Regions from separate parts of the Microbacterium sp. SW12 genome, predicted to be linked through region 2. Evidence: predicted binding sites of a transcription regulator. Region 2 holds the regulator's gene; the other holds the start of a gene.

Region 1 (15,063 bases), 920 kb from region 2:
ATCGGTCGGCGGCGGCGACCAGCGGCGGCGCCGAGGAGTGGAGCAGCGCCGCGACCTTGCGGAGCAGCTGGTCGATTCCGCGCTGCTGATCCTGGTCGTCGGAGGAACTGTCGGTCCAAGCGACCAGGGCGACGTGCGTCTGCGTGAGGCTGTACCCGGTCTCCGACTCGAAACCACGCGCGGGGAGCGTGTCCCCGCGCAGCACCTTGAGGATGATGCCGGCGTTCAGGCTGGCGCGGTTGTTCCACCAGCGCCGCCGCTCCTGATCGTGGACGCTCGTCACGAACTGCAGAATCCAGTCGATGTAACGGTGCACGACGTCGGCGATGGCACGCACGACGTCGATGCGGATGCCGTCGGGGATGTCCAGACGCTCGATCTCGTCCATGCCCAGCCGCAGGAACATGCTCTGCCCGAGGTAGTAGGCCCGTGTGAGAGCGGCGAGGGGCACATCCCGCTGCGCCAGCCGGGCCGCGTACTCGACGGCAGCGGTGGTGGGTTGGAGGCTGTCCAGATCGATGTCGTTGGCCAGGATGTGGCAGATCGTGGTGACGTTTCCCTCGATGCTGGCTTGCAGCATTTCCACCAGGTGGGGGTCGCCGCCCAGGTCGGTGATCCGCGAGGCGAGCAGGTCGCGCATCTCCCGCACGATCTCGGGGATGCGCACATCGAGGTGCCGCGCGACGAGGGCGAGCAGCTCGCTGATATCGAACTCGGGTTCGGACGCTTTCACGCGGCGGCATCCTGGTGTGGGCGTCGCCGCGATCTCTCGACGTGCAGCGCTCGCTGTGCCGCGTTCACACCGCACATGCCGTGCACGCCGGGTCCGGGCGGCGTCGCCGCGGAACAGATGTAGGAGCCCGGCACTCCCGTGTCGTAGGGGCGTGCGCTCAGGCGCGGCCCCAGGGTGAACTGCAGGGGCGACTTCGCGCCGGTGAGGATGTCACCGCCGACGAAGTTGGGGTTCGTACGGCTCAGCTCGGTGGAGGTCACGACACGCATCGTATGGATGCGATCGCGGAAGCCGGGCGCGAACCGCTCGAACTGCGCGATGATCGCCTCGGTGGCGTCGCCGCGGAACCCGCCCGGCACGTGCGCGTACGCGTACACCGGGCGGATGTCTCCGGCGGATCGTTGCGGGTCGGCGACATACTGCTGTCCGACGAGCACGAAGGGGCGCTCGGGCATGCGGCCGGCGACGATCTCACGTTCGGCGGCCACGATCTCGGCTGCCGCACCGCCGAGATGCACGGTCCCGGCGCGGGAGACACCCTCGGCGAGCCAGGGCACACCGCCGTCGACGGCGAACTCGACCTTGAAGGCGGCGGGACCGGGACGGAAACGGGTGAAGGCGCGGCGGGAGCGTGCGGGCAGCGCGTCGCCGAGAATCCGGGCGACTTGGTGCGGATGCAGGTCGAACATCGCGATGTCGTGGGCGGGAAGTTCCCGTCGCTGCGTGATCATCCGACCGGTTTCGAAGGTGACACCGCGAGCGCGCAGACGCTCGATGACCGCCGAGGTCAGGGTGCCGGTGCCGCCGGCGACGACGGGCCAGCCGACGGCGTGACCGGCCGTGATGATGCCCGCACCGATGCCGGTGACCAGGGGGATGTCCAGGCGCTGGAAGGCATGTGCCGCGACGCCGAGGAAGAGTGCTCGGGTGCGTTCGCTGGCGAAGGCATGGGCAACCCAGGTGGGAGGTAGCGCCGCCACCGCCCCGAAACGGGCGAGCGTGAGCGGATGCCGCGGCATCCCGATCAGCGGCCGCATGATGTCTTCCGACAGTGCCGAGAACCGCCGTGACGGAGCGCCGAACAGTGCCGCCCACCGTCGCCCGTCGTCGCCGAGGTCCTCCGCGGTGCGGTCGATCGACTGGCTCAGCAGCGCGGCGTCGCCCCCGTCGAGCGGGTGCGCGCAGTCGATCTCGGCGCGGGCCCACGTGACACCAGGAAGGTCCAGCCCCGTCAGGTACGGGGAGCCGGCCGCCATCGGATGCACCGCGGCGCAGTGGTCTTGCACGAGCCCCGGCAGGAGGGGCGCGCTGTTGCGCGCCCCTCCGCCGAGTTCATCGGATGCCTCGATGACATGCACCTGGACACCGGCGGCGGACAGTTCGGCGGCCGCAGCCAGCCCGTTCGGTCCGCTGCCGACGACGACGGCGCGTGTCACCGGGGGACCTTCCGCGTTCGTGACGAGGCGACGGTGCGCAGGTCGTTCGTGACGGCAGTGTCGGAGCCTCCGGGAGAGGCCTTCCAGAACACGTCGAGCGGGATCGGACCATCCGGCAGCCAGGGCTGGGCGGCGACGGCATCCGCGACACGCCACCGGCCACGTTCGATCACGCCGAGAGCTGCATCGACCACCTTGTACTCCTGCGTCGCCTTGTGAATGGGTTGCGATTCCACCCAGACCACCACGAACTCCCCAGGCGCGAAGTGACAACGCGCCTGGAGTGCCCGGATGAGGTCTTCATTGTGCAGGTGTCCGTCGCCGAAGTTGAAGCCGATGACCGAGTTGCAGGCGAACTCCGCTTCCCGGATGGTGCGGGTCTCCAGGTCGGGCAGTGACCGGTAGAGCACCGAGAACAGGCCCCGGCCCTGGCTGTGCATCGACCGCCAGGCGAGCGTCTGCTGCATCGTGATCTCGGCCACCTCCGCCGGGTAGCCCATCTGCTGGAGCTGGTCGACCTGGTTGCGGGTGGGGCGCACGACGGCGTTGAGCTTCGCTTCAGCGCCCGGGGTGAAGGTCCACAGTGCCGAGGCCCAGTTGCCGGCGTACTGCCGCATCGACGGCAGGAACGACACCTTGTCGGGGCGCAGGTTGCCCAGCACCGGGAAGAAGATCAGCGCCGCGATGACGGCGGCGAGAACCCAGCCGGTGGCGATGTCGGTCAGGGCGTAGCCATCCCAGCCGGGGAAACCGAGGAAAAGGAAGATCGCTCCGTAGCAGAAGAGCAGGTTCCACTCCAACGGCACCGCGAGGGGGAAGGTCGAGACGATGAACAGGTGGAACCCGACGATCAGGACGACGCACGCCAGCGTCAGCCAGATGTTCTGCGAGAACAGCAGCACCAGCGGAGCGACGATCTCGACAGTGGTACCCATGACGTGCGCCATGAAGTGCGCGAACCGCGACGGCCGAATGTCTTCGGGGAAGCTTCGGTACATCGAGCGCTTGAACCACCGCGGCGGCCAGAAGGGAGTGTTGCTGAGCATCGGGGGGATGACGTTGACGAAGTGTCGACCGAGCTTGGAGACGCCCGCGCCGACCCACACCACGACGATGAGCAGCTTGAGCGCGATGATCATGTCGATGAACGGCAGCGCCACGAAGAACACCAGGGCTGGCAGGTACTGCTCGATCCGGGCGGCGATCGCGACGGTCTTGTCACGCAAGCCCGCGAGGATGAGGAACACGATGGCGGCGATGACCGGTGCCGGCTGCACGAGGCCGCTGGTGTTACCCGGGAGAGCGACGGCCAGCGAGGTCGAGACCGCGCCGGGAAGAACCAGGGCGAGGGTCAGGGAGACGAGCAGACCCAGGTAGAGCACCACATCGAACACCGTGCGGGTGTCGCCTGCGGTGCCGGGAACCCAGCTCCACGGGCGCAGCCGGATGGTTCCGGGACGGGCCCAGAACAGGATGCCGCCGGTCATCGGCTTGAACTTGCCGGCGATCGGACCCCACGAGCCCGCGAGGCCGATCGCCTCGAGCAGCATGGTCCACACGATGGCCTTCTGATACACGATCGGCTGGTTCCACCACTGATCCACCTGCCAGAACCATCCGACACCGCTGGTCGCGGTGATGATGAATGCGCCGACGAGAAGCCACAGCAGGGCGACTTTCAGGACGTAGGTCGTCGCGATGATGCGCGGTGACCCAAAGCCGTAATCGACCCAGTGCAGGGCGAGCGCTTTGACGCGTTCCCGCAGGGGGAGATGCAGGAAGGTCTGCGTATCGACGGGAGGAAAGTCTCCGGTGGTGAATCCCATGACAGCTCCTTTGGTGATGGGGTGGCGGTGAGCGCGCGTGCGCTCGGTCGTCGTCGACGCGGCGCCGACGCGACAGCTGGGGTGGTGTGGGTTACGCCGCGGGCGGCGGGTTGTCAGCGAGTGCGCGACGCATGGCCGGCTTGTCGACCTTCCCGACCGGGTTGCGCAGCAGAGCCTCGACGATGTGGATCTCGGCGGGGATCTTGATCTTGGTCAGGCCGGATCGGCAGTGTTCGGTCAGCTCGTCGGTGGTGACCTCGCTGTCGGGGTGCACGACGACATGGGCGATGGGGACTTCGCCGTAGACCGGGTGGGGTCGACCGACGACGGCCGACTCGAGCACGGCCGGGTGGGCGCCGAGATACGACTCGATCTCCTTGGGGTAGAGGTTCTCGCCCCCGCGGATGATCATGTCCTTGCTGCGGTCGACCAGGGTGAGGTAGGCATCCTCGTCGAGGAACCCGATGTCTCCCGTGCGCAGCCAGCCGTCGCGCAACGCTTCGGCGGTCGCTTCCGGCCGGCCGAGGTAGCCGCGCATGACGGTGGGGCCCGCGATGGCCACCTCGCCGAGGGTGCCGGGAGGGACCAGGGCGCCGTTTTCGTCGAGGATGGCGATCTGCTGGCGGGGCAGGGCCCGCCCGACGGTCCCCGGCTTGCGCACACCCCACAGGGGGTTGCAGGAGGAGGCGCAGGTGGCTTCCGTCAGTCCGTAGCCTTCGATGATCGGGATGCCGAGCCGCTCCTCCGAGAGGGCGAGCAGCTCGCTGGTCGCCGGTGCGGCACCGCAGATGGCGAACCGCAGCGCGGTACCGTGCGGCATCCGTTCGGCCGGGAGTTCAGCCAGCCGCGCGAAGATCGCCGGAACGGCAGAGAAGTACGTCGGCCGGTAGTGCTCGATCGCGGCCAGGAAGGTGTCGGGTGCGAACCGTTCGAGGATCGACACGCTGCCCCCGGCGCTGATCGGTGCGAGGAAGCTCACGCACAGCGAGTTGACGTGGAACAGCGGCAGCACGAGCAGTGCCTGGTCATTGACCCCCATGCCGACGTGCGTGACGAGGGAGGATGCCATGGCGCTGAGGTTCGCGTGATCGAGCATCACACCCTTGGGCTGCCCCGTGGAGCCGCTGGTGTAGACCAGCAGGGCGATCGCATCGGGCCGGATGTCGGGGGTGGTGATCTCCGCCGCGGGCGTGGTCACGAACTCGCTCGGGCGCAGCTGGGGCAGGTCGTGCGCGGGGGCGTCGGCGGCGATCAGCAGAGCAGCACCGGAGTCGGAGAGCTGATAGGCGAGCTCGCGTGCGGTGAAGGTGGGGTTGATGGGGGTGACAGCGGCGCCGATACGCCAGGCGGCGAGCATCGCGACGAGCAGGGGGACGGAGTTGGGCAGCATGATCGCGATAACATCGCCGGCCCGGATGCCGAGAGCGCTCAACTGCTCCGCGCAGGCCGCTGCCCGGCGCTCGAGGGCGAGGTAGGTCAGCTGGACGTTGCTGTCGCGCACGCACGGTGCGAAGGAGCCCGCGGAGGGGCTCGTCCAGGGCAGATGCGTCAGGTCCGCGGCAGCATTCCTGCCCGCCTGGGTCTGCGTCACCCGGATGTTCGTATCGGTGCCAGACATCGTCACTCCACTTCTGCGCCCGCCGTCAGGGGGCGCACGACTTCTCTGTCGTCGAGTGCGGCGTGGTGCCGCCGCGCTGGACCCACGCTAGAAACCCGGATCACGGGAGACAGTGTTCGAGATGATGAACTTCCGGACCGCGTATGTGCACTCTGCATCGCGGTGACCCGAGGGGGATGTGTGCTCCGGACGCCTTCAATGACGACAGCTACCCGTTCGACACGGGGCTCGGTGTGATCGCACCGGGTGACGCGCACAAGGCGTCGTGGCGGATCGCTGCGGTTTCCTGAGAGTTAGCTGGAAGAGCGGGTCGCTTTCGCCCTAGGCTGTGGCCATGCTCGCAACCTCCATCACCGACCAGGCCAGTGTGTCGTCCCTGTGGACGACGTCGATCTTCGGGCTGGTGATCTACGTCATCGTCGTCGTTGCCCTGTGGCGGGTCTTCGCAAAGGCGGGGTGGCCCGGCATCCTGGCGATCATCCCGATCGTGAACATGTTCATCCTCGTGAAGATCGCCGGATACTCCGCTTGGCTCGGGCTGCTCTACTTCATCCCCATCGCCAACTTGGTGCTGGCCATCATCGTGGCGATCAAGGTCGGTGAGAGATTCGGCAAGGGGGGCGCGTTCTCCTTCTTCCTGCTGTTCCTCTTCCCCTTCATCGGATACCTCATCCTCGGCTTCGGTGACGCCAGGTACGCCAAGCGCGCCTGAATCTGATCCCATCACCCTCGCGGGCGCCGGCCATGGGTCGGCGCCCGCTCTCATGCCCCGATACCCTCTACCCAGGAGGTTGCGGATGGGCAGGACGGCCGATGCGATCGCTGAGGGCGTCATCATCGCCATCGCGGCGGCGCGTCTGAGCATCCGAAACCGGATTCTGGTCGACGCGATTCGCAACGACAGCGCCTTCTCGGTTGACGCCGTGAAGCCGTTCGCCCGGCAGACTCTCGAAGCGCTCGCCGATGAGCAGTCGGCAGCTGCAGATCGCGCCCGGGCCGACTGGCGCCGCGCGTGGGGGAGGCAATCCGACCCGAGCGGGACGCACGACTACCGAGGGCGTGACTCCCGGAATCTGCGGCGGCGCGCCCGACAGTACACGGGGGTTGCCAAGGAGCTCCGTGAGAGGGCAACCGACGACGCGGCACTCGAGCAGCTGATCGAGCAAGCGCGCGATGCCGCGTGGGGCGATGTCGAATCGAACCTCGAGCGGCGCCTGATCGTTGAGGCGATGCGACCGGATCTGGATCCCGACTACGCGTCGATGCGCGCAGCGCGGATGCAGTCGATCAGGCTCATCGACCTGCCGCGCCTCGCATCGCACCAGCGCAGACTGAGCAGCCCGGCGGCGGCGGCGCCGATCGTTGATACCGACGACTCCGGTCCGGTTCCCGACGGTGAGAGACCCGAGGGAGGGTGAGTCTCGGTGCGGTCTCCCGCGATTCGCTGTCTGAGGCATTCGTGGGGTAATCTGGACGCTGGTTTGCTCGCGGAAATGAGCGGACCATGCGCCCGTAGCTCAATGGATAGAGCATCTGACTACGGATCAGAAGGTTAGGGGTTCGAGTCCCTTCGGGCGCGCACTGTGTTGAGACAGTGATGAGGTCCCTGAGCCCTACGGCTCGGGGACCTTCTTCGTTTCCCGACGTCCAGGGAACTCCCTCGGTAGGGTTGTCTCACTCTCACCGGGAAGAGCGAGGAAGCGGATGCCTGGTCCGATGCCCCTGGACGGCGTCGTCGTCGCCGACTTCAGTCGCGTGCTCGCAGGACCGTTGGCGGCATCCACTCTCGCCGACCTCGGTGCCGACGTGATCAAGGTGGAGCGCGCCGGATCCGGAGACGATACTCGGCGGTGGGGCCCGCCGTGGACCGCTAACTCCTCCTCCTACTTCGAGTCGGCCAACCGCGGGAAGCGCTCCATCGCGCTCGACTTCGGCGACCCCGCGGATCTCGACCTGGCGTGCCGACTGGTCTCACGCGCAGACGTCGTCGTCGAGAATTTCTTGCCCGGCACCCTCGAGCGGTTCGGGCTCGACTACGAGAGTGCGCGTGCGCGCAATCCCGCCATCGTCTATGCGTCGATCACGGGGTTCGGTAGCAAGGCCGGCGCCCACGCGGCTGGCTACGACTTTCTCGTGCAAGCGGTGGGCGGTCTCATGGACATCACCGGGCCGCCCGGATCCCCATCCAAGGTCGGCGTTGCGATCGTCGATGTGCTGACGGCTAAGGATGCCACGGTCGCCATCCTCGCTGCCCTGCACGAGCGTTCCCGGAGCGGGCTCGGGCAGCACGTCGAGGTCGCTCTTCTCTCGAGCCTGCTCGCGGCGCTGGTGAACCAGGCCTCGGGGTTCCTCGCGACGGGCCACTCTCCGCGCTCGCTCGGTAATCGGCATCCGTCGATCGCGCCCTACGAAGCTCTCGACACCGGCGACGGCGTTCTCGCGCTCGCCGTAGGAAACGACCGGCAGTTCGCGCGGCTGTGCGAGGTTGTGGGAGCCCCCGACCTGGCGACCGATCCGCGCTTCGTCACCAACGCGCAGCGCGTTGCCCACCGGGATGAACTGGCGGCAGCACTCGAGGCGCGCCTGCAAGCCGACGCCGCGGCATCGTGGACGACGCGGCTGATGGATGCCGGGGTGCCGGCCGGCACGATCGGCAGCGTCGCCGACGGCTTCGCTCTGGCAGAGCGGCTCGGCCTTGAGCCTCGGGTGCCGGTCGAAGGCGGTACCGACCAGATTCGATCTCCGTTGCGGTTCACGCGGACACCGATCCGCGGGTACGAACGCCCGCCGCGGCTCGATGAGCACGGTGACGAGATCCGCCGGTGGCTTGCCGGCCCCGATCCGACCGGTCGCGCGAGTGACCTGCCCCAAGGAGAAGCCCGTGGCATCCAGTGATGACGTGATCGACGTCGCCGACATCGACGCGCTGCTCAGCGACGACGAGCGCGCCACGCGTGATGCGGTCCGCGCCTTCGTCGAGCGGCGCGTGATTCCGCACGTCGGTGACTGGTTCGAGCGGGGCGAGATCGATGATCTGCGGGGCCTCGCGAAAGACCTCGGTCAGCTCGGGGTGCTCGGCATGCACCTCGAGGGATACGGGTGCGCGGCTATGTCGGCCACCGAGTACGGCCTGGCATGCCTCGAGCTCGAGGCTGCGGACTCTGGCATCCGTTCGCTCGTCTCGGTGCAGGGGTCGCTCGCGATGTACGCGATCTGGCGGTGGGGGAGCGAAGAGCAGAAGAATCAGTGGCTGCCCGGGATGGCGGCGGGGGAGATCGTCGGATGCTTCGGTCTGACCGAACCGGATGCCGGGTCCGACCCCGCGAGCATGCGAACGCGAGCCCGACGCGATGGTGACGATTGGGTGCTCGAGGGTCGCAAGATGTGGATCACGAATGGGTCGGTCGCGGATGTCGCTGTCGTTTGGGCGCAGACCGAGGGTGGCATCCGGGGGTTTCTGGTTCCGACTGACTCCGCGGGGTTCTCAGCGCCGCAGATCCAGCACAAGCTGTCGCTGCGCGCATCCGTGACTTCCGAACTGGTGCTGGATGCGGTGCGCCTGCCCGCGGATGCCGTGCTCCCGGAGGTCCAGGGACTTCGGGGTCCGCTCAGCTGTCTGAACGAGGCGCGATACGGTATCGCCTGGGGCGCGCTGGGTGCAGCGCGATCGGCACTGACCGCCGCCCTGACCTACGCCGCGGAACGGACGCAGTTCGGCAAGCCGATCGCGGCGTTCCAGCTCACGCAGCAGAAGCTCGTCGACAGCGTGGTCGAGTACGAAAAGGGGCTGCTGCTCGCGCTTCACCTTGGTCGCCGCAAGGATGCCGGCGAGCTCACACCGCAGCAGGTGAGCCTGGGCAAGCTCAACAATGTACGGGAGGCGCTGGAGATCTGCCGCACCGCCCGCACGATCCTCGGCGCAAACGGAATCTCCCTCGAGTACCCCGTCATCCGTCACGCCGCGAACCTCGAATCAGTGCTGACATATGAGGGCACCGTCGAGATGCACACGCTCGTGCTTGGCCAGGCGATCACGGGCATCCCGGCCTTCCGCTGAGACGTTCTTCGTGTTCGCCGAGAGCGAGCCTCTCGTGCGCTCGGATATCTGGCACTCGAATGGTGAGAGTGCTAATCTGAGATCAGTTGAGTCGAGGTGACTCAACTTCTAGAACTCGGTCGGATGCCGCATCCGGCCCCGCTCATGAAGGAGACGAGATGGCAAACTATGACCCGCTCCGCGAGATGGAGCGATTCGCGAACGCACTCTTCGACGGCAACCGGCGCGGACCGCGCCAGATGCCGATGGACCTCTACCGTGACGGCGACCACTACGTCCTCTCGGCCGACCTTCCGGGCATCGACCCGGGCTCGGTCGACGTGGATGTCGACGGTCAGCTGCTGACGATCCGCGCCGAGCGCACACTGACGTCGCAGGAAGGCGTCAAGTGGATCACGCGCGAGCGTGAGGCCGGCAGCTTCCTGCGTCAGCTGAGCCTCGGTCAGGGGATCGACACCGAAGGCATCGCCGCCAGCTACGCGCACGGCGTGCTGACGGTCACGATTCCGGTGAGCCCCAAGGCCAAGCCGCGCAAGATTGACATCGCGACCGACGCGCCCTCGACGATCACGGTCGACGAGTCCCACAGTGAGATCCAGGAGGCCGGCGCCAGCGCCTGACCTGCTCTCCAGAAGCCCCCGGCCCGAGAACGGACCGGGGGCTTCTGCGTGCTCGCTCGGGCGCGAGGATGAATAGTCCCGCATCTAGGCTGGAGCGCGTGTCGACGACGACTCGTTTCCCCAAACAAGACTCTCGCAGTGAGATCACGGCTCCGGTCGAGCTCACCCTTCCCGACGGTCGCCTGAACCCCGCGGCTCTCGGCTGGGCGCGCTCCCCACTGATCCGGACCGGCGGGATTGGGCCGCGCCGGTTCTGGGGGCGCAATAAGCGCTGGGAGTACTGGAACATCATGACGCCGCGATACATCGTGGGTCTCACCGTGTCAGCCATCGACTACGCCGCGGTGCACGAGGTGTGGATCTTCAATCGCGACACCCGCGAGGCTGTTCATCGCGCGGCCACCGTGCTTCCCGCTCGCGGGGTCAGCCTGCCGCCAACGCTGGGTCAGGGTCCCGCTTCTGCCCGGGCCAAGGATCTTCGGATCGAGGTCACGGAGGAGCCAGACGGCGTTCGGATGCGAGTCGAGGTCCCACGCGCATCCGTCGATGTTCTCGCCGAGAAGCCTGCGGGGCACGAAAGTCTGGCCGTCGTCGTGCCCTGGACTAAGCGGCGCTTCCAATACACGGTCAAGGATGTCGCGCGTCCCGCACGTGGCACGGTGACGGTCGACGGCACGGTGTACGACCTGCCGGCTGGCGAGTCGTGGGCGGTGCTGGACCACGGTCGCGGGCGATGGCCGTACGACATCACCTGGAACTGGGGCGCGGGATCGGGCCGCTACCAGGGCAGCGTGATCGGGATCCAGGTCGGCGGAAAGTGGACCGACGGCACCGGCGCCACCGAGAACGCGTTTTTCATTGATGGACGGATGCACAAGATTCACGAGGACCTGACCTGGGAGTACGACCAGGCAGACTTCCTGCGTCCGTGGTCAGTGCGCGGCGGCGGTCTTGACGCCCGATTCGTCCCGTTCTATGACCGTGTCGCGCGAACGAACCTCGGCATCATTGCGGCGGCGACGGATCAGTGCTTCGGCGTGTGGTCAGGGGCTTTCACGACGGCTGGCGGCGAAGTCATCCCGTTCGACGGTGTCGAGGGGTGGGCAGAACACGTCCACAACCGTTGGTAGCGGATCACGCCCGGGATCGCCTGCCGCGCCGTTTGCAGGATGAACTGGCGCCGAGGTCTAGAAGAGAGTCGAGACTCCGGGTCTCGTCCTGCGTTCGGCCCGGATGCAGGCTTCAGCAGTCTGACGCGCGGGGGCCGCGGAGCTTCGAGGTGAGCGTGCGGAGCTGTTCGAGTTCGGTGTCGCTCAGGGTTGACATCCGTTCGGCGATGGACCTGCCGTGAGCTGAGGCGACCTTGCGAAAGAGACCGGCACCCCGATCGGTCGCGGTGACCACCGCGCCGCGGCCGTCGTCCGGATCCGAGCACTTGGTCAGCAACCCCGAGGCGACCATCCTGTCGACCAGGCGCGAGACACTCGGCTGGCTGATCAGCATGTTGGATGTCACATCGCGCAGGCGCGCCGACATCCCCGGCGCGCGGGTGACGGTGAGCAGGACGTCGTACTCGCCCTGCGTCAGTTCGCCGACGATGAAGTCGCCACTGATCTCGGCGAGCACTTCGTGTTGCGCGCGGAACAGACTCTCCCAGGCGTCGATCGCCAGTCGCCGGTCCGTCATGCACACCAGAGTACGACCATGCCGGCGCCCGTAGGCTGATCACATGTCAGCTCGGATCCTGACGCGGCGGGCCGTCGGCGCCGCCGCGGCCGCCGCCCTTGCTCTCGTCGCCCTGGTCGCGTGTTCGGTGAGCGTGTCGTTCGGCGACGAGGCTGCCGCTGTGTCGACAGACGTCAACGACTTCGTCTTCGAGAGCATGGCTGCCGACTACACCCTGGGCCGTGCGGACGATGGAACCAGCACGATGACCGTCGTCGAGACATTCGTCGCGGTCTTCCCGGAGTACGACCAGAACCGCGGGATGCGCCGCATCCTGCCCGACTCGTACCTTGGTGCCCCGCTGCACCCTCAGCTCGTGTCGATCACCGACGCCGAGGGAGCCCCGCGGCCCGCCGAGGTCGAGAGCGAGGACGGGGTCTACGTCATGACCTCGCGCGCCGACGACTACGTGCATGGCGCGCAGACCTACGTCTTCACCTACACGCTCGAGAACGTCGCCCGCTTCTTCGACGACACCGGGGTGGACGAGCTCTACTGGAACGTCAATGGTGTCGACTGGGCCCAGCCCTTCGGGTCGGTCTCGGCGACGCTGCATGTGCCGGCAGAACTCGCATCCGCACTCACGGGGGCGGAGTCCTGTTACGTCGGTGCGGCAGGCGCTACCGACCAGTGCCCGATCGCCTCGACGACGGATGCCGACGGCGGCGTGACAGTCACGGCATCCGCCACCGACGTGCTGGCCTACGAGACCGTTACGATCGCCGTGGCCTTCGACGCCGACACCTTTGCGTCCTTCGACAGCTCGTACGTCGCGTCGCCGTTCGGATGGCTGCAGGCTCTCGCGTTTCTCGGCGTGATCGGTTCGTTCGTATGGGCGATCGTCTTCCGGACCAGGATGCTGCGTGACGAGCCCGGGCGGCCGACGATCATCGCCGAGTTCAACCCGCCGCCGCGGATCGACGCGCTGGAAAGCGCGGTGCTGCTGGGAAAGACGACCAAGGCGATCCCGGCTGAAGTGCTCGAACAGGCGGTCGTCGGCAGCATCCGTATCGAGGAAGCCGGTCGCAAACTGTTCGGCGGTCTGAAGCTCAAGGCGGTGCTGCTGGACCCCGCGCGCGCGGACGGTGACGGCTTCCTGCTGCTCCAGGGACTGTTCCCGCACATGACACCCGGCGAGGAGTACGAGTTCGGATCGAACGACACGCGGCTCTCTTCCGCTGCGCGCCGCATCATCAAGGCCGCCGAACGGGAACTCGACACCCGAGGACTTCGGCGTGCGGTTCCCAGCGGCTCGCGGTTCTGGCCGATGTTCGGGTCGATCGTGTTCGGCATCCTGACGATCGTGTTCGGGTTCTTCGCGCTCGGCGCGTTCGTGGACGCCACCATCCCTGTGCTCCTCATGATTCCGACGTTCGTCATGATCTTCGTGGTCGCACTCCTCGTGTCCCGGAAGCCTCTGACCGCTGCCGGCGCCGAGACCCGCGATCATCTGAAGGGCCTGCGGATGTTCATCGAGTGGGCCGAGGCTGACCGGATCCGGATGCTGCAGTCGCCGCAGGGTGCCGAGCGGTTCGCTGTGGACGAGGCCGGCGCGCGTGTGGATCCCGCGAATCCTCGTCAGATGCTGCGGATCTACGAGACCTTGTTGCCGTATGCCGTGGTCTTCGGCCAGGAGGAGGAATGGGCAGAGCATCTCGCTGTGCTGTATGACCAGACCGGTGTTCCCGGCTGGTACGTCGGCACGGCGGGATTCAACGCAGCGGCGTTCTCTTCGGGCATCTCCACCCTCTCGACGACGACCACCTCGTCCACCTCGGGTGGTTCCAGCGGTGGCGGGAGCGCCGGCGGTGGTGGCGGCGGTGGTGGCGGCGGCGGAGTCTGATTCGCTCCGCGCCGGGGTTCAGGGCAACATGGACGAAATCCTCCGCTGATAGAGTCCGACCCACAACAGTTCATCAGCGGGCGGGCGACGTCATCCGGGTCGGGGGATGCGTCGGAAAGAGATTCCGTCTGTGACCGATCCGTCGTCGGGGCGTTCTGCCCTTGCCGCCTACCGCGCCCTGCCATCTCTCGCCGGCTGGGGCTATCTCATTGCGACGTCATTCGGACGCCTCCCGGTGTCCATGGTGCCGCTTGCCATCCTGACCCTCGCGACCTCGGCGACCGGTTCAATCGCGGTCGGAGGAGTCGCCGCCGCCGCGACGGCGCTCGGGGAAGCGGTCGGAGCCCCCGTCGGCGGCGCCCTCTCTGACCGGTGGGGTCAGCGCCGCGTCCTCATGATCGGCGTCGTCGTCAATGTCGCATCCGCCGTGGCCTTCGTCCTCACCATCGGGAACGTGCCCGACGGTGTCGCTGTCGCGCTCGCGGGATTGGCTGGTCTCTCCCTGCCGCAGGTCGGACCTCTCTCGCGGGTGCGCTGGCTCGCGATGTCGCGCGAAGACGTCTCGGCGGCGTTCGCGTTCGAGGGCGTCGTCGATGAGGTCGTCTACATCATCGGTCCGGCGCTGGTGGGGATCGTCGCGGTGGCGCTGTCCCCGCAGGTCTCGCTGCTGGCGGCGGCAGCGCTGATCGCGGTGTTCGTGACGCAGTTCGCTCTCCACCGCACCGCCGCACTGGTGCCGCGCCGCGACACGAAGCCGGATGCCGAAGCCGTAGAGGTGGCAGAACCTGGCCGCGCTCGCTGGGCGATGGCGGCCCTCGTGCTCGGAGGCATGCTCGCGATGGGCGTGTTCTTCGGGGCGAGCCAGGCGGGGCTCACGGCGTTCGCGCAGGCTCAGGGGATGCCTGATGCGGGTGCGCTCTTCTATGCCGTGATGGCAGTCGGTTCAGCGGTCACGACGTTGGCGATGGTCGCCCTCCCGCCCTCGATCGGGCCCTGGACGCGATGGATCGGCGCAGCCGTCGGCATGGCGCTCGGTGGCGTCGGCATGACCCTTGCCCCGACCGTCCCGATCGTGCTGCTGTTCGCGGTGTTCGCCGGCGCCTTCCAGGGGCCGGCGCTGCTCACGCTCTACGGCGTCGCGGGCTCCATCGTCGAGCGCGGCCGGGCGGGAGTTCTCATGACACTCACCGGCAGTGGGGTGGTGT
Region 2 (15,063 bases):
TGACCGGCAGCCTGAGCCTGGCTTTCAGCTACCTGCGGGCAGAGCACGATGTCCCCCAGGAGTCCTTCCGGCGTCGGGGCATCTTCAGTTCCCGGCCGCAGTTCGTCCATGGGAAAGCTCAGCACATCCGTTGGGCCAGGCTCGTCCATCCACTGGACGTGCAATGACTCCATCGCGCCCTCGTCGACCAGAAGGATCGCGAGGTCGGCATCCGGGCTCACGAACAACTCGGCGAGGTTGTTCTCGGTGAGTCGCAGGAGGACCGTTTCGTCGACGTCGATCCCGGACTCGTTGGTGATTTCGATCGTCATCGGCGTCCTCGTTTGGGCATGTGATCGCGTGGTCCGGCGGGCCGGCTTGCCCCGCGGCGCTCGGCACGATTGCTGAGCTCGCTCGCCTCGTCGCGCTCTCGCTTCGCGGACAGGCGCCGCTCGTCGTACTCGGAGTAGGCGTCGACGATCCTGCCGACGAGCGAGTGGCGCACGACGTCGTCGCTCGTGAGATACGCGAAGTGGATGTCGTCGATCGTGCTCAGCACCTTCGTGACCAGGCGCAGACCCGATGCCCCCTGCGGGAGGTCGATCTGAGTGATGTCTCCTGTCACGACCATCTTCGTGTTGAAACCCAGGCGAGTCAGGAACATCTTCATTTGTTCCGGTGTGGTGTTCTGGGCCTCGTCGAGCACGACGAACGAGTCGTTCAGTGTGCGCCCGCGCATGTAGGCGAGTGGCGCGACCTCGATTGTTCCTGTCGCCATGAGCTTGGGAACGATCTCCGGGTCCATCATTTCGTTCAGCGCGTCGTACAGGGGACGCAGGTACGGGTCGATCTTGTCCGTCAGCGTTCCCGGCAGAAAGCCGAGGCGCTCCCCCGCCTCGACGGCGGGCCGGGTCAGGATGATGCGGCTGACCTCTTTACGCTGCAGCGCCTGCACCGCCTTGGCCATCGCCAGATAGGTCTTGCCGGTACCCGCCGGTCCGATGCCAAACGTGATCGTGGTGTTCTCGATCGCATCCACGTACGACTTCTGCCCGAGTGTCTTCGGACGGATCACCCGACCGCGGCTGGAGAGAATCGCTTCGCCCAGGACCTCGGACGGACGTGGGTTGCCATCGCTTCGCAGGATACGGTTCGAGCTGGATACGTCAGCTGGCGCGAGATCGTGACCGGTGCGCGTCATCGTCAGGAGTTCCTCGACGAGCTCTCGGGCCGCGGCCACAGCTGCGGCGCTTCCCGCGAGAGTGATCTCGTTCCCGCGCACGTGCACGTCGACATCCGGGTGCTCCCGCTCGACCACGCGCAGCAGCCTGTCTTGGGGCCCGAGAAGCTGGACCATGGCTACACCGTCGGCGAACAACCGCTCCGTGACGCGATCTCCGGATTCCGCACTGTTGTCCGAATCAGCCACCGAGACTGCCTTCTGCAAGGTCGCCGCCGAGCACGTGGGCATGCACGTGGAAGACCGTCTGCCCCGCGCCGGGACCGGTGTTGAAGACCAGTCGGAAATCGCCGCTGCCATGCTCTGCGGCGACATCCCCCGCCACCGCCACCATCTCGGCGAGCAACGCAGGATCACCCGCCGCAAGCTCGGTGACATCGCGGTATTCGGCGGTCTTCGGAATGACCAAGAGGTGCAGCGGCGCCTGCGGAGCGATATCCCGGATGACGAACACGTTCTCGGTCTCGCTGAGGATCTCTGCGGGAATCTCGCCACGCAGGATGCGGGTGAAGACGGAGGGTTCGCTCATGCGCTCAGTCTACCGACGGCCTCTCCGGCGGGCCCAGCTACCACTTGCACGATCACCACCGGCCGAGCGTGCTGCTGAGCACAGCGATTGCCGCGGGTCCCGCTGTGGAAGTACGCAATACATGCTCGCCCAGGCGCACGAGCGTCGCGCCCGCAGCTTCGAGGGACGTCAGCTCGCCTGCGTCGATCCCGCCCTCGGGCCCGACGACGATAGCGATATCGCGGCAGTCGGTCGGGTCAGGCATCCATTCGCTGAGACGCAGCGCCGCTGTCGGCTCCAACACGAGCATCCGGGTCGCCGCGGCCCGCTCGCACAACTGTGCAGTCGTCAGCGGGCCGCCGACTTCTGGAAGCCACGCACGGTGCGCCTGCTTGCCTGCTTCCCGCGCGATCTGACGCCAGCGCGTGACACCCTTCTCACGCTTGGCCGCGTCCCACCGCGAAACGCTGCGGGCAGCTTGCCACGGCGTGATGACATCCACGCCGAGTTCGGTCGACGCTTGGACCGCGAGTTCGTCGCGGTCGCCTTTCGCAAGAGCCTGCACGAGCTCGATCCGCACGGATGGACGCGGTACCTCCTCCCGGTTCGTGACGCGAACCAGGACCTCGCGGGCTGCGACGAGCTCGCAGGCGCCTTCGAGCCACACTCCGGCTCCGTCACCGAGCGTGACCGTTTCTCCGACGCGGACCCGACGCACCGTGGCGGCGTGGTGCGCCTCAGCGCCGGTGAGGGTCACGGTCTGGCCGGTATCGGCATCCAGCGGTTCGTCGACGACGAAGTGAAGCGGCACGATCAGCCGTTCCGGAACCGATCGCGCAGCTTCGAGAACAGACCCTGATGGAACTCCGCCAGGTGAGGCGCGGGAGCCTTCGTGCGCTTGGCGAACTCCTCGATGAGGCCCCGTTCCTTGGCGTCGAGCTTCGTGGGCGTGACCACGTGCACGCCAACGCGCAAGTCACCACGCTGATTGCCGCGCAACGGTGTGATGCCTCGACCCTTGATAGTCAGCACATCGCCCGACTGGACTCCTGGACGCACCTCGAGGTCCACCGGCCCGTCGAGGCCCTCGATCGTCGTGGCCGCGCCGAGAACGGCATCCGGCATCGACACTTCGAGCGTTGCGAGCAGGTCGTCACCTTCGCGGCTGAATACCGGATGCGTCGCGACGGAGACCTCGATGTACAGGTCGCCCCGCGTCCCACCGCCAGGGCCGACTTCGCCCGATCCGGGAAGCTGAAGCCGCAGGCCCGTGTCAACACCGGCCGGGATATCGATCGACACGGTGCGACGAGCGCGAACGCGGCCCTGCCCCTGGCACGTCGCGCACGGGTACGGGATGGTCGTGCCGTACCCCTGGCACGTGCCGCACGGCTGGGAGGTGACGACGTTGCCAAGGAGGCTTCGAACCGTGCGCTGGATGTGACCCGTGCCGTGGCAGATATCGCAGCGAACCGGTGTCGTCCCAGGCTGCGTGCACGAGCCGTTGCAGGTCTCGCACATGACAGCGGTGTCGACGTCGATGTCGCGATGCACACCGAACACCACATCCTTGAGGTCGAGGTCGACGCGAACCAGCGCATCTTGCCCGCGCTCCTTCCGCGACCGCGGGCGCCCGCCGCGGGCCGCGCCACCGCCGCCGAAGAAGCTCTCGAAGATGTCGCTGAAACCGCCGAAGTCGCCGGCACCGCCGAAACCGCCGTTCTGGCCGCCGCCCATGTCGTAGCGCTGCCGCTGCTGCGGGTCGCTGAGGACGTCGTAGGCGTGCGTCACGAGCTTGAACCGCTCAGCAGCCTCTTCCCCCGGGTTCACGTCGGGGTGAAGCTCCCGCGCCAGGCGTCGATAGGCCTTCTTGATCTCTTCGGGCGACGCGTCTCGCGACACGCCAAGGACCTCGTAGTGGTCAGCCACGGTCACCTTTCTGCATCCCACGTGTGGTCGCGGGCAGTTCGTACGGGCTCATCGGCCCTTCTCGTCCTCAGCCAGCAGTCCGGTGAGGTAGCGCGCTACCGCCCGCACCGCCGCAAGGTTGCTGGGGTAGTCCATTCGGGTCGGACCCATCAGGCCAACACGGGCTCTGGCGCCCGTCGCATCGTAGTCACTCGCGATGACAGATGCCTCAGACAGCCCGAATGCCTCATTCTCGCGTCCGATGCTGGCCGCCAGCCCGTTGTCGTCGGCGACCATTTCGCCCATCAGGCGAAGGATGGTCACCTGCTCTTCGATCGCCTCCAGGAGCGGGTAGATGCTTCCCCGGAAGTCGCTCTCGCGCCGGGCGAGATTTGCTGCGCCGGCCATGACGAGCCGATCCTGTCGAAACTCGTCGAGCTCCTCCTGGACGACCCGAAGAATCTCGGTCACCGCCGACTGGTGGGCGGTTCGCGCGTCGCTGTCGGCTTGCTCCTCGACGCGCTTCGCGCCCTGACGCACGCTTCGCCCAACGAGCAGTGTCGACACCTCGGCGCGCACGCGTGCGAGATCCGTCTCGTCGAGGGCAACGGTCAGAAGCGCAAGTCGCTGCGACACGCGTCCGGTGTCAGTCACGACGATGACGAGCACCCGGGAAGGCTCGAGCGCAACGAGCTCGACGTGCGTGATGGTCGCCTTGGAAAACGAGGGATACTGCACGATCGCCACCTGACCGGTGAGCTGCGTGAGTGCCCGCACTGTTCGCGCCAGCGCACCATCGAGGTCACCGGGCCCCTGCAGGAAGCTCGCGATTGCGGCGCGCTGGGCGGGCGAAAGAGGCCGGATTTCGGCGAGGTGGTCGACGAAGACGCGGTACCCCTTGTCGGTCGGGACGCGGCCCGAGGAGGTGTGGGGCGCCGCGATGAGTTCTTCGTCTTCGAGAAGCGCCATGTCGTTGCGGATGGTGGCTGCCGATACGCCGAACGCGTGGCGCTCGACGATGGCCTTGCTTCCGACGGGCTCGCGGGTATCGACGTAGTCCTGCACGATCGCCCGGAGCACCTGAAGCCCACGCTCGCTGACCATGTCGCCTCCTTCCGCATCCGGCGTCGGCCGTCTGAGCGGCTCGACGTGGCACTGGCACTCACATCCTCAGAGTGCCAATTCTAGCGGATGCCTCTCCCCCACGCCCCAGATCACGACGTCAGTGCGCGCACGACAGCGTCGGCCAGCAATCGTCCGGCGCGTGTGAGTACGAGGTTCCCGCGAACCGCCCCGCGGCCGTCCACGAGTCCGTCCGCGACAAGACCGGCGACGGCTTGTCGGCTTTCCGGTGCCAGCTCCGACACGGGCAGGCCCTCGACCGTACGCACCCGCAGCATCACCCGCTCAAGCAGTCGTGCATCCTCGTCGGGGATCTCCGAACCGGCCCCCGGCGAGTCACCGGCAGCCAGCCGCTGCGCGTAGGCGGCAGGATGCCGGACGTTCCAGAATCGAACCCCTCCGACATGGCTGTGAGCACCGGGACCGAACCCCCACCAGTCGTGTCCGCGCCAGTACGCGAGGTTGTGCCGCGAGCGATCGGCGGGAGTCTTCGCCCAGTTGGATACCTCGTACCAGCCGTAGCCGGCTTCCTCGAACGCGGTGTCGGCGTGCTCGTACATGGCGGCCTGCAGGTCGTCGTCGGGTGTGCTGAGTTCTCCGCGTCGGATGCGGCGCTCCAGAGCGGTGCCCTCCTCGACGATCAGCGCGTAGGCCGAGATGTGGTCGGTCTCCATCGCGAGCGCGGCCTCGATGCTGCGTCGCCAGTGATCGAGCGTCTCTTCCGGGGCGCCGTAGATGAGGTCGACGCTCACTGACAGTCCGCTCTGCCGTGCCGCGCTCACCGCCGTTGCGACGTTCTCGGGCCGGTGCGTGCGATCGAGCGTGCGAAGAACCTCCGGCACGGCCGACTGCATTCCGATGGACAACCTCGTGACTCCCGCACTGGCCAGTTCCTCCGTGACCTCGGGAGTCACGGTGTCGGGGTTTGCTTCGACGGTGACCTCGGCATCCGGCTCGAGCCCGAACCGATCCCGCAGGGTTGACAGGATGACCGCCAGATCGCGGGCGGGAAGCAGGGTCGGCGTTCCGCCCCCGAAGAAGACCGTGTTCAGCGGGCGCGGATGGACGGAGAGCACACCCGAAGCAAGGTCGATCTCGCGAAGGAGCGTCCCTGCGTAGTCCTCGCGGCGCGCGCCACGCAACTCCTCGCCCGTATAGGTGTTGAAGTCGCAGTACCCGCAGCGAACGCGACAGAACGGGATGTGGACGTAGGCCGACAGCGGCGTGGCGGGGTCGATGACCGCACCGGGGAGCGATCCGTCGCGCGGAACGGGATCGCCGAGGGGAAGCGCTGCGCCCATCAGGGAGCGAACAAGGGCGATACCGCCGTCAGGTAGGCCCGGAAGAGCCGTCGCCGCCGCCCGCGAACGAAGCGCGGTACGAGCCGGTAGAGCGCCGAGACGGGGCGATCGAATGCGCGCACGGTGAACCAGACCTCGTCGTTGTCGCGCCACTCGATCAGGAACAGCTCCTCGCCGCTGACGACAGAGCCACCAACGGTGCCGAGCGCGAAAGCCGTGCGCCGGGGTTCTTCGACGGCCAGGATGACACGCAGTTCGGCATCCGCGCGGTATCCGCTGAGCCGGCCGGTGACGTGCACGGTCGCGCCGGCACTGACATACGGAGTGCCCTCGGCATCAAAGCGCTGCTCGGCTTCGCGACGCGACGGCGCGATCGGTGCGCCATCCGAGTCGTACGCGACCCCGGCGTAGCCGGACCCGGATGCCGGGCGGATGTCTGCCAACGACAACCCGGCGCCACGCAGCGGCGCCCACGCCAAGAGTGACTCGGTCGCCGACTCGAATCGTGCCTGGCCGCTTCCGATCCGCCAGGACTCTTCGGCGGGAATGCTCTTTTCCGGCGGGTACTGCATGAGGTCGGGAGCCTGAGTGGCCCCGACTGCTGCATAATCGACGGTCTCGTCCCGGAAGGTTCCGCGGCGCATGGCGATCAGACTACTTCTCTTTGCCCTCGACGTCGCCCGAGAGGGCTGCGATGAACGCCTCCTGTGGCACTTCGACGCGACCCACCATCTTCATGCGCTTCTTACCCTCTTTCTGCTTTTCGAGGAGCTTGCGCTTGCGGGTGATGTCACCGCCGTAGCACTTTGCCAGCACGTCCTTGCGGATCGCGCGAATGTTCTCGCGAGCAATGATCCGCGCTCCGATGGCGGCCTGGATGGGCACTTCGAACTGCTGGCGCGGGATGAGTTTGCGCAGGCGCTCGGTCATCATCGTGCCGTACCCGTACGCCTTGTCGCGGTGGACGATCGAGCTGAAGGCGTCGACCTTCTCGCCCTGTAGCAGGATGTCGACCTTGACGAGGTCGGCGGTCTGCGACCCAGCCGGCTCGTAGTCGAGGCTCGCGTAGCCTTGCGTCTTCGACTTCAGCTGGTCGAAGAAGTCGAAGACGATCTCACCGAGCGGCATGTTGTAGCGCAGCTCGACGCGGTCCTCGCTGAGGTAATCCATGCCCAGGAGCGACCCGCGTCGGGACTGGCACAGCTCCATGACGGTACCCACGTAGTCCTTGGGCAGCAGGATGCCGACCTTCACCACCGGTTCCGAAACCTCGGCGACACGGCCGTCGGGGTATTCGCTGGGGTTGGTGACCGTCACGGTTTCTCCGGTGTCGGTCGTGACCGTGTAGGTCACCGACGGCGCCGTGGTGATGAGGTCGAGGCCGAACTCGCGGGACAGACGCTCGGTGATGATTTCGAGGTGCAGGAGGCCGAGGAATCCGCAACGGAATCCAAAGCCCAGCGCCACCGAGGTCTCGGGCTCGTACTGCAGCGAAGCGTCCGAGAGCTTGAGCTTGTCGAGCGCTTCGCGCAGATCCGCGTAGTCGCTGCCGTCGATCGGGTAGATGCCAGAGAAGACCATGGGCTTCGGGTCGGTGTACCCCGGGAGTGCGTCGGATGCCGGCTTTCGCTGGTCCGTGATTGTGTCGCCGACCTTCGACTGGCGGACATCTTTCACGCCCGTGATCAGATAGCCGACCTCCCCGACGCCAAGACCCTTGGTCGGGGTCGGCTCGGGGCTGGAGACCCCGATCTCGAGCAGATCGTGCGCCGCCCGCGTTGACATCATCTGGATGCGCTGACGCGGCTCGAGCTTGCCGTCGACCATTCGCACGTAGGTCACGACGCCTCGATAGGCGTCGTACACGGAGTCGAAGATCATGGCGCGGGCCGGCGCATCGGCGTCACCGGTGGGTGCCGGAATTTCGGCGACGAGCCGGTCGAGCAGCTCTTCGACGCCCTGACCGGTCTTGCCGCTGACGCGGAGCACATCGGCCGGGTCGCCGCCGATGAGGCTGGCGAGTTCTGCCGCGTACTTCTCGGGGTCGGCGGCGGGCAGGTCGATCTTGTTGAGCACGGGGATGATGTGCAGATCGTTCTCGAGCGCCAGATAAAGGTTCGCCAGGGTCTGCGCCTCGATGCCCTGCGCAGCATCCACGAGCAGGACCGCACCCTCGCACGCTGCGAGCGAACGCGACACCTCGTAGGTGAAGTCGACGTGACCGGGAGTGTCGATCATGTTGAGCGCGAAGGTGCCGGCATCCGTTTGCCACGGCATCCGCACCGCCTGGCTCTTGATGGTGATTCCGCGCTCGCGTTCGATGTCCATGCGGTCCAGGTACTGCGCGCGCATGTCGCGATCGGAGACGACACCCGTGATCTGCAGCATGCGGTCGGCCAGGGTGGATTTGCCGTGGTCGATGTGCGCGATGATGCAGAAGTTGCGGATCTGCGCGGGCGGCGTGGCTGCCGGCTGCAGCGGCGTAGAGGCACGGGGGGACATATCCGCACGATTCTACCGGCGCGCGTACCCCCGCCTTCGCCTACTGGGCGCACGGGTTGCGCTCGCCCAGCGAGCGAAGCGAGACGACACGGCGCACCGTATCCTCGAACCCATGGCGGTCGCGGTGGTTCTCGTGCACGGCATCCGCACCTCGCGCACGATGTGGCGGGCACAAGAGCAGTACCTGACCGACCGCGGCAACCCCGTGACGGCGGTCGATCTCCCCGGGCACGGGTCTCGGATGAGCGAGACGTTCTCGCTCGAGGGCGCGTTCGCGACGATCGATGATGCCGTGCGCCAGGCTGCGGATGAGCACGGGACGGTGCTGCTGGCAGCCCACTCCATGGGAGGTCTGCTCTCGATCGAGTACGCCGGCCAGGAGAATCCCCCTCCGATCGCGGGCTTCATTGCTGCATCCTGCACGGCGATTCCGCGCGGCACCGCCCTGCAGACCTATCGACTTCTCGCCCGCGGGTTTGACTCGCTTCCGGACCGCGGAGCGTGGCTGAGCGAACGGGTGCTGGATGCCACCCTTCCGCCCGAGACACGGGCAGACTTCGGCGCCGGAGGCTATGCGCTCGACGCGCAAGACACGGCACTGCGAAGTCTGTCCGTGCTGGATCTGCTGTCTGCACTCGGCCGGATCGAGGTCCCCCTGTGGTTCGTGAACGGACAGTTCGACCAGTTGCGGGTCAACGAGCGACTGTTCACGCGGGTCGCGCCGGATGCCGAACTGATCGTTGTGCCGCGGACGAGTCACTTGGTTACGGCCATGCGTCCTCGCGTGTTCAACGCGGTCCTGAACCTTGCGCTCACGACCATCGAACAGACCTGGTAGACTCGCTGATTGGCTTGTGTGTGGGTTTTACCCTCACGATCGCTGGTGGACGCCCCTCTCTCGTCGCCGGCAGTCCATCCATCACTCGAACGAAAGAACGTCTCCACGTGGCGAACATCAAGTCGCAGATCAAGCGCAACAAGACCAACGAGAAGGCTCACGAGCGCAACAAGGCAGTCAAGAGCGCTCTGAAGACCGAGGTGCGTCGCACCCGCGAGGCCATCGCCGCCGGCGACAAGGCCGCCGCCGAGAAGGCTCTGGCCACGGCGACCAAGAAGCTCGACAAGGCAGTCAGCAAGGGCGTCATCCACGCCAACCAGGCTGCAAACCGCAAGTCGGCGATCTCGAAGCAGGTCGCGGCTCTCTAAGCCTCACGCTTCATGCAAAGCCCGCCCTTCGGGGCGGGCTTTGTCGTTCTGGGCGTCAGCTCCCGAACTCGCTGCGCGTCGCGACCACGGTGACGAGTCGCTCAAGAGCGAAGATCGGGTCACGCGAGGCACCCTTGACCTCGGCATCCGCTCGCGCCGCAGCTTGGATGGCTCGGCCCAGAGATTCCTCGTTCCAGCCGGTGAGATCCCGGCGGGCACGGTCAACCTGCCAGTCCTTCACCCCGATCCGGGCCGCGATCGCGGCAGAGGACTCGCGCAGGCCGGCAACACGCGCCATCGTCCGCAGCTTCGACGCGATCGCCGCGACAAGCGGCACCGGGTCAGCTCCGCTGGCCAAAGCGTGCCGCAGCGTAATGAGCGCCTCGCCGTAGCGTCCCGCGATGGCGGTGTCTGCCACGGCAAAGGCTGTGGTTTCGACGCGTCCGCCGTAATAGCGCCGCACGATCTCGTCGGTCACATCACCATCGACATCCGCGATGAGTTGCTGGCATGCCGCGGCGAGCTCGGTGAGGTCGTCGGAGAACGCCGAGACGAGCGCACGGAGGGCGGCAGGCGCGATCCGCTTGTTCGCGGAAGAGAACTCGGCAGCGGCGAAGTCGTAGCGGTCGCTATCGCGCTTGACCGCGGGGCAGGCGATCTCGACAGCATCAGCCTTTCCGCTCCGGATCGCGTCGAGCAGCTTCTTGCCTCGCACGCTCGCGCCCGTGTGGCGCAAAACGACGGTTGCGCCTTCCTGGGGCGACTCGAGGTAGGCCACGGCTTCGGTGAGGAACGAGTCGGATGCCTTCTCGACTCCGAAGACGCGCACGAGCCGAGGCTCACCGAACAGCGACGGCGACGTGACGGTGAGCAGCGTTCCCGCCACGTAGTCGTCGGCACGCAGATCAGTCACCTCGACGGCGGGGTCCTCTGCGCGGACGTAGTCACGCAGACCCGCAATCGCACGCTCTGCGCAGACGTCTTCGGGACCCGAGACCAGCACGATGGGAGCAGGACGCGGATCACGCCACGGTACCTGCCGGATCGCCGACTTCGAGGAACTCGAGCGACGGGGTGCAGCCATGCCGAAAGCCTAGCCGCCACCCACGACAGACGCCGCCCGCTCCCGCCATAGAGCGAGGGTGTCGCCCTCTCCGACGACCGCCACGATCCCGTCCTGGTCGGTGCGCCCGACGGCACTGCCCTGCAGCATTGCGATCGTCGTCGTGGTGGGGTGACCGTAGGTGTTGTCGGCTCCCACCCCGATGAGCGCGACGCGCGGCGCGATCTGCTCGTAGAGACCAGGATCCTGATCAGCGCTGCCGTGGTGGGACACCTTGACGATCTCAACGACGCCGCTGACACTCGCGCGCAGCATCCGTTGCGGATCCGCGGAGAGATCGCCGAGGAAGAGCGATCGTGGGACGCCACCGCCTTCGATACTTACGGTCACCGACGAGTCATTACCCGCAGCGAACAGCGCCGTGGCACGCGGCCAGAGCACGCTCCAGTGGGCGCCACCGAGCGTTCCCGTCATCCCCTCTTGAGCCGACACCACCTGCGCTCCAGCTGCCGCGAGCTCTTCCAGGAGCCGTTCGTCGGCGCTTCCGTCGGTCGGACCGTGGAGCACGGTTTCGGCGCGCCCGATCACCGCCTCGGTGCCGCCGACGTGGTCTTTGTCGAAGTGCGTCAGGACGAGCAAGTCGAGGCGTGTGACGCCGACCCGGTCGAGGCATGCGCTCACCAGCGCGGGGTCGTGACCCGTGTCGATGAGCGCCGTCGCGCCCTCGCTGCGCACGAGCACGGCGTCTCCCTGGCCCACATCGCACATCAGAATCGACCAGTCGCCGGGGATGCCCCACCGCTGCGTGATCGCGGTGACAACGGTCGTGCAGGTCCAGATGGTGACGAGAGCTGCGAGCAGCAGCGCCGAGCCACGACGGATGCGGGCGGACCGGGGGCTCTGTGCGGGTAGGCCGAGCGCGAGGGCGACGAGTCCGCCCACCACAGCGAGTGAGAGAGCGCCCACGAGTCCGCTCACCCAAGGAACGCGTGCGAAGGGCAACCCGCTCGCGACATCCGCGATCCCGGCGATCCAGGCTGCCGGGAGCCACGCGAGTGCTGCCAGGCCGCTCTGCAGCACCGGGAACGGCGCGGCCAGGCACGCGGCAAGCCCCAGCACCGTCGCTGCGGGGGCGGCGGGTGCGGCGAGAAGGTTCGCCGGCACACCCCAGAGGGGCACCGTTGGGTCGATCAGCACCAGCAGCGGTCCGCACGCCAGCTGGGCGGCCAGCGGCACGGAGAGGGCAAGCGCCAGCGGTGCCGGCATGGCACGCGTCAGCCCCGATGCAAGCGGTCGGGCCAGCGTCAGAAGCGCCCCAGTTGCGGCCACCGAAAGCGCGAACCCCAGTGAGCCCGCCAACCAGGGATCGAAGAGCAGGAGCAGGACCACGGCCGCGCTCAGCAGCGCGACCCCCGCGCCAGCGCGACCGAGCAGGACGGCGAGCATGGCGATTCCTGCCATCATCGCGGCGCGGACGACGCTGGGCTCGGGCGTAACGAGGATGACGAACCCGACGAGCGCACCGAGACCGGAAACGACGCGGACCCGGCGCCCAGCCCCGAGTCCAGCCGCAACGACGAATGCGATCCCCACGACGAGCGCACAGTTTGCGCCCGACACTGCGGTGAGGTGGGATAGCGAGGATGCCTTCATGTCGGCATCCGTCTGGGAGCTGACCGCTGAGGTATCACCCACCGCGAGTCCAGGAACGAGCTCTCCCCCGCCGCCGGGCAGACCCGCGGCGGCTCGGACCAGCGACTGCCGGAGGTCGGCTGCGATGCGCAGGATGCCGGTGGGTGGTTCGACGACCTCTATCTCGTGCGCCAGGATCTGAACAACGGCACGATCTCCCGGATACGCCGGCCTGCTCGTTCCATTCATCCGTGCACGTGCGCCCACATCCAGCCCGCTGCTGACCTGCTCGCCCGACACGCGTACTGCCGCGTCAGTCCAGCCGGAGATCGCACCTCCATCAGCCCCGATGAGTCGGATCGACGCATCGAACGCGCGCTGGCCGCCCGCGCGCGGCTCGACCTTGCCGCTGACGATCGCCTCGACCTCGACGACACGCGAGCCGCTTCCGAAGGCTTCGAGCGCGGCATCCCGCCCCGGCTGCGCCAACGCAACATGGATGCCGACAGCAGCGCCCGCCGCGACAGCCACAACGACAACAGACAGAATGCCCACCGTCCCCGGTGCGCGCCGATAGCCGCCGCCGGCCTCCGCGGCCACGGTCGAGGAGCGCGGTCGCGAGATCGCACCGAGCACAACTCCCCCACCGACGCCGGCCGCCGCCAGGGCCATGACCGCCATCGGCGCGAGCGCAGGAGCGTTCACCAGCACGAAAGCCGTCGCCCATGCCACCACCGCGGCCGGCACGAGCCGCGCGGCACGCCATCGCCGCCCTCCGCTCAGCACAGGGCGGCCCGCTCACACCGTGACGAGATCACGAAGGGACTCGAGCATCTTGGGTCCGATCCCGGAGACCGACAACAGATCATCGACGCTCGCGAACCGCCCGTTCGCCTCCCGCCACTCGATGATCCGTCCGGCAATGGCTGGCCCCACGCCCGGGAGCGTGTCGAGCGCTCCTTCATCCGCGGTGTTCAGGTTCACCCGGCCGTCGGCCGTGACACCGGCAGGTCCAGCTGCCGGTGCCTCCCCCACGCGCGGCACGATCACCTGCTCCCCATCCGATACGGGGCGCGCAAGATTGACCCCGGCAGCCTCGGCATCCTCGGCGAGTCCTCCTGCCGCAGCCACCGCATCGACGACCCTCGCATCGGCGTGCAGAACGTACAGCCCTGGAGCGTTCACAGCTCCCGAGACGTGGACATAGAGCGAGGTGGACGCCGTGGCCACCGTCACCGGCGCTGGGGCCAATGACTGAGCGGATCCGGCACCCCGAACGATCCCCACGATCACCGCGATCGCAAGACCGCCAAGGGCGAGGATGACGACAGCACCGACGCCCCAGCGACGTCGCTCCTCGCGCGCAAGCCCACCCACATCGCGACGCTATGGCGATGACTCAGTCACCGAGCGACGGGGGGACCGAAGCGGTGCAGAAGCTCTCGCAGACCTCCCGTGGGGAGGAAGGCGTCAGCTCGTGCTGAAGCTGACGACCTTCGGAGCGCGAACGATGGCCCGTGTGATGTCGCGTCCGGCGAGCGAGCGGAGCACCCGTTCGTCGGCGCGAGCGAGAGCCTCCAGGTCGGCGCCGTCGATCTTGGCAGAGACCTCGAGCGTCGCACGTACCTTGCCGTCGATCTGCACGACCGCCGTGACCGTGTCTTCGACCAGCAGCGTCGGATCGGCCTGACGCCACCCGACGAGCCCGACGAACGGCTCGTAGCCGAGCGCTTCCCACATCTCTTCAGCGGTGTGCGGGGCGAACAGGTCGAGGATCATCGCCACAGCCTCGGCTGCTTCCCGCACCGCCGGGTCTGCGGGGCCCGCACCGGTGTCGATGGTTCTGCGGATCGCGTTGACCAGCTCCATCAGCCGCGCAACGACGACATTGAACTTCGTCTGCTCGACGAGGCCCGGAGCCTCCGCCCAGAGGCGGTGGGTGATTCGGCGCAACGCGACATCACCCTCCGCCCAGACGACATCCGGCTCGCTCGTGACCTCTTGCGCGATGCGCCACGCGCGAGAGAGGAACTTCTGCGCACCCGTCGTGGAGACATCGGCCCAGTCTTTGTCGTCCTCGACGGGGCCCGCGAAGGCAAGAGCCACGCGCAGCGCATCGGCACCGTGCGTCGCGAGCTCCTCGTGGAAGAGCACGAGGTTGCCCTTGCTCTTGGACATCTTGGAGCCGCCGAGAATCACCATGCCCTGATTGATCAGGCTCGAGAACGGCTCGGTGAAGTCGACGAGTCCCATGTCGAACAGGACCTTGGTGATGAAGCGCGCGTACAGCAGGTGCAGGATGGCGTGCTCCACACCCCCGATGTAGAAGTCCACCGGCGCCCAGCGCTGCGCCTCTGCGGGGTCGAAAGCAACCGAGTCGTTGCCCGGTGACAGGAAGCGCAGGAAGTACCACGAGCTGTCGACGAACGTGTCCATCGTGTCGGGGTCGCGAAGGGCTGGATCACCGGTCTCAGGGTCGGTGGTAGCCATCCACTCGGAAGCGCCCCCGAGCGGGGACGTACCCTTGGGCGCCAGGTCGAGGCCGTGAGCGTCGGGGAGCCTGACGGGCAGCTCGTCCTCGGGGACCGGGACGATACGACCG

What was found. The regulator HrcA, encoded in region 2, represses chaperone genes, less so after heat shock. The targets are predictions, from matches to a motif close to TTNGCACTCGNNNNNNNCGAGTGCNAA.
Region 1: MICSW_RS12935 (Hsp20/alpha crystallin family protein) is a predicted target of HrcA. The motif match lies at 9,719-9,745, and genes of this name have one in related genera.

Annotation. Positions count from the first base shown of each region.
Region 1 is NZ_AP024335.1:2,552,066-2,567,128, reverse strand. Features, by position in the region: gene MICSW_RS12980 (PucR family transcriptional regulator) at 1-733, opposite strand, end outside; gene MICSW_RS12975 (phytoene desaturase family protein) at 730-2,169, opposite strand; gene MICSW_RS12970 (DUF3556 domain-containing protein) at 2,166-3,995, opposite strand; gene MICSW_RS12965 (class I adenylate-forming enzyme family protein) at 4,087-5,613, opposite strand; gene MICSW_RS12960 (DUF5684 domain-containing protein) at 5,948-6,325, shown strand; gene MICSW_RS12955 (asparagine synthase) at 6,411-7,031, shown strand; tRNA gene MICSW_RS12950 (tRNA-Arg) at 7,120-7,192, shown strand; gene MICSW_RS12945 (CaiB/BaiF CoA transferase family protein) at 7,318-8,508, shown strand; gene MICSW_RS12940 (acyl-CoA dehydrogenase family protein) at 8,495-9,670, shown strand; gene MICSW_RS12935 (Hsp20/alpha crystallin family protein) at 9,829-10,290, shown strand; gene MICSW_RS12930 (DUF2804 domain-containing protein) at 10,389-11,420, shown strand; gene MICSW_RS12925 (MarR family winged helix-turn-helix transcriptional regulator) at 11,533-11,976, opposite strand; gene MICSW_RS12920 (DUF2207 domain-containing protein) at 12,020-13,858, shown strand; gene MICSW_RS12915 (MFS transporter) at 13,989-15,063, shown strand, end outside.
Region 2 is NZ_AP024335.1:1,632,752-1,647,814, forward strand. Features, by position in the region: gene ybeY (rRNA maturation RNase YbeY) at 1-311, opposite strand, end outside; gene MICSW_RS08200 (PhoH family protein) at 308-1,336, opposite strand; gene MICSW_RS08205 (HIT domain-containing protein) at 1,401-1,748, opposite strand; gene MICSW_RS08210 (16S rRNA (uracil(1498)-N(3))-methyltransferase) at 1,801-2,538, opposite strand; gene dnaJ (molecular chaperone DnaJ) at 2,541-3,656, opposite strand; gene hrcA (heat-inducible transcriptional repressor HrcA) at 3,705-4,739, opposite strand; gene hemW (radical SAM family heme chaperone HemW) at 4,850-6,058, opposite strand; gene MICSW_RS08230 (DUF1990 family protein) at 6,058-6,702, opposite strand; gene lepA (translation elongation factor 4) at 6,713-8,560, opposite strand; gene MICSW_RS08240 (alpha/beta fold hydrolase) at 8,673-9,398, shown strand; gene rpsT (30S ribosomal protein S20) at 9,506-9,766, shown strand; gene holA (DNA polymerase III subunit delta) at 9,822-10,850, opposite strand; gene MICSW_RS08255 (ComEC/Rec2 family competence protein) at 10,860-13,208, opposite strand; gene MICSW_RS08260 (ComEA family DNA-binding protein) at 13,260-13,838, opposite strand; gene leuS (leucine--tRNA ligase) at 13,932-15,063, opposite strand, start outside.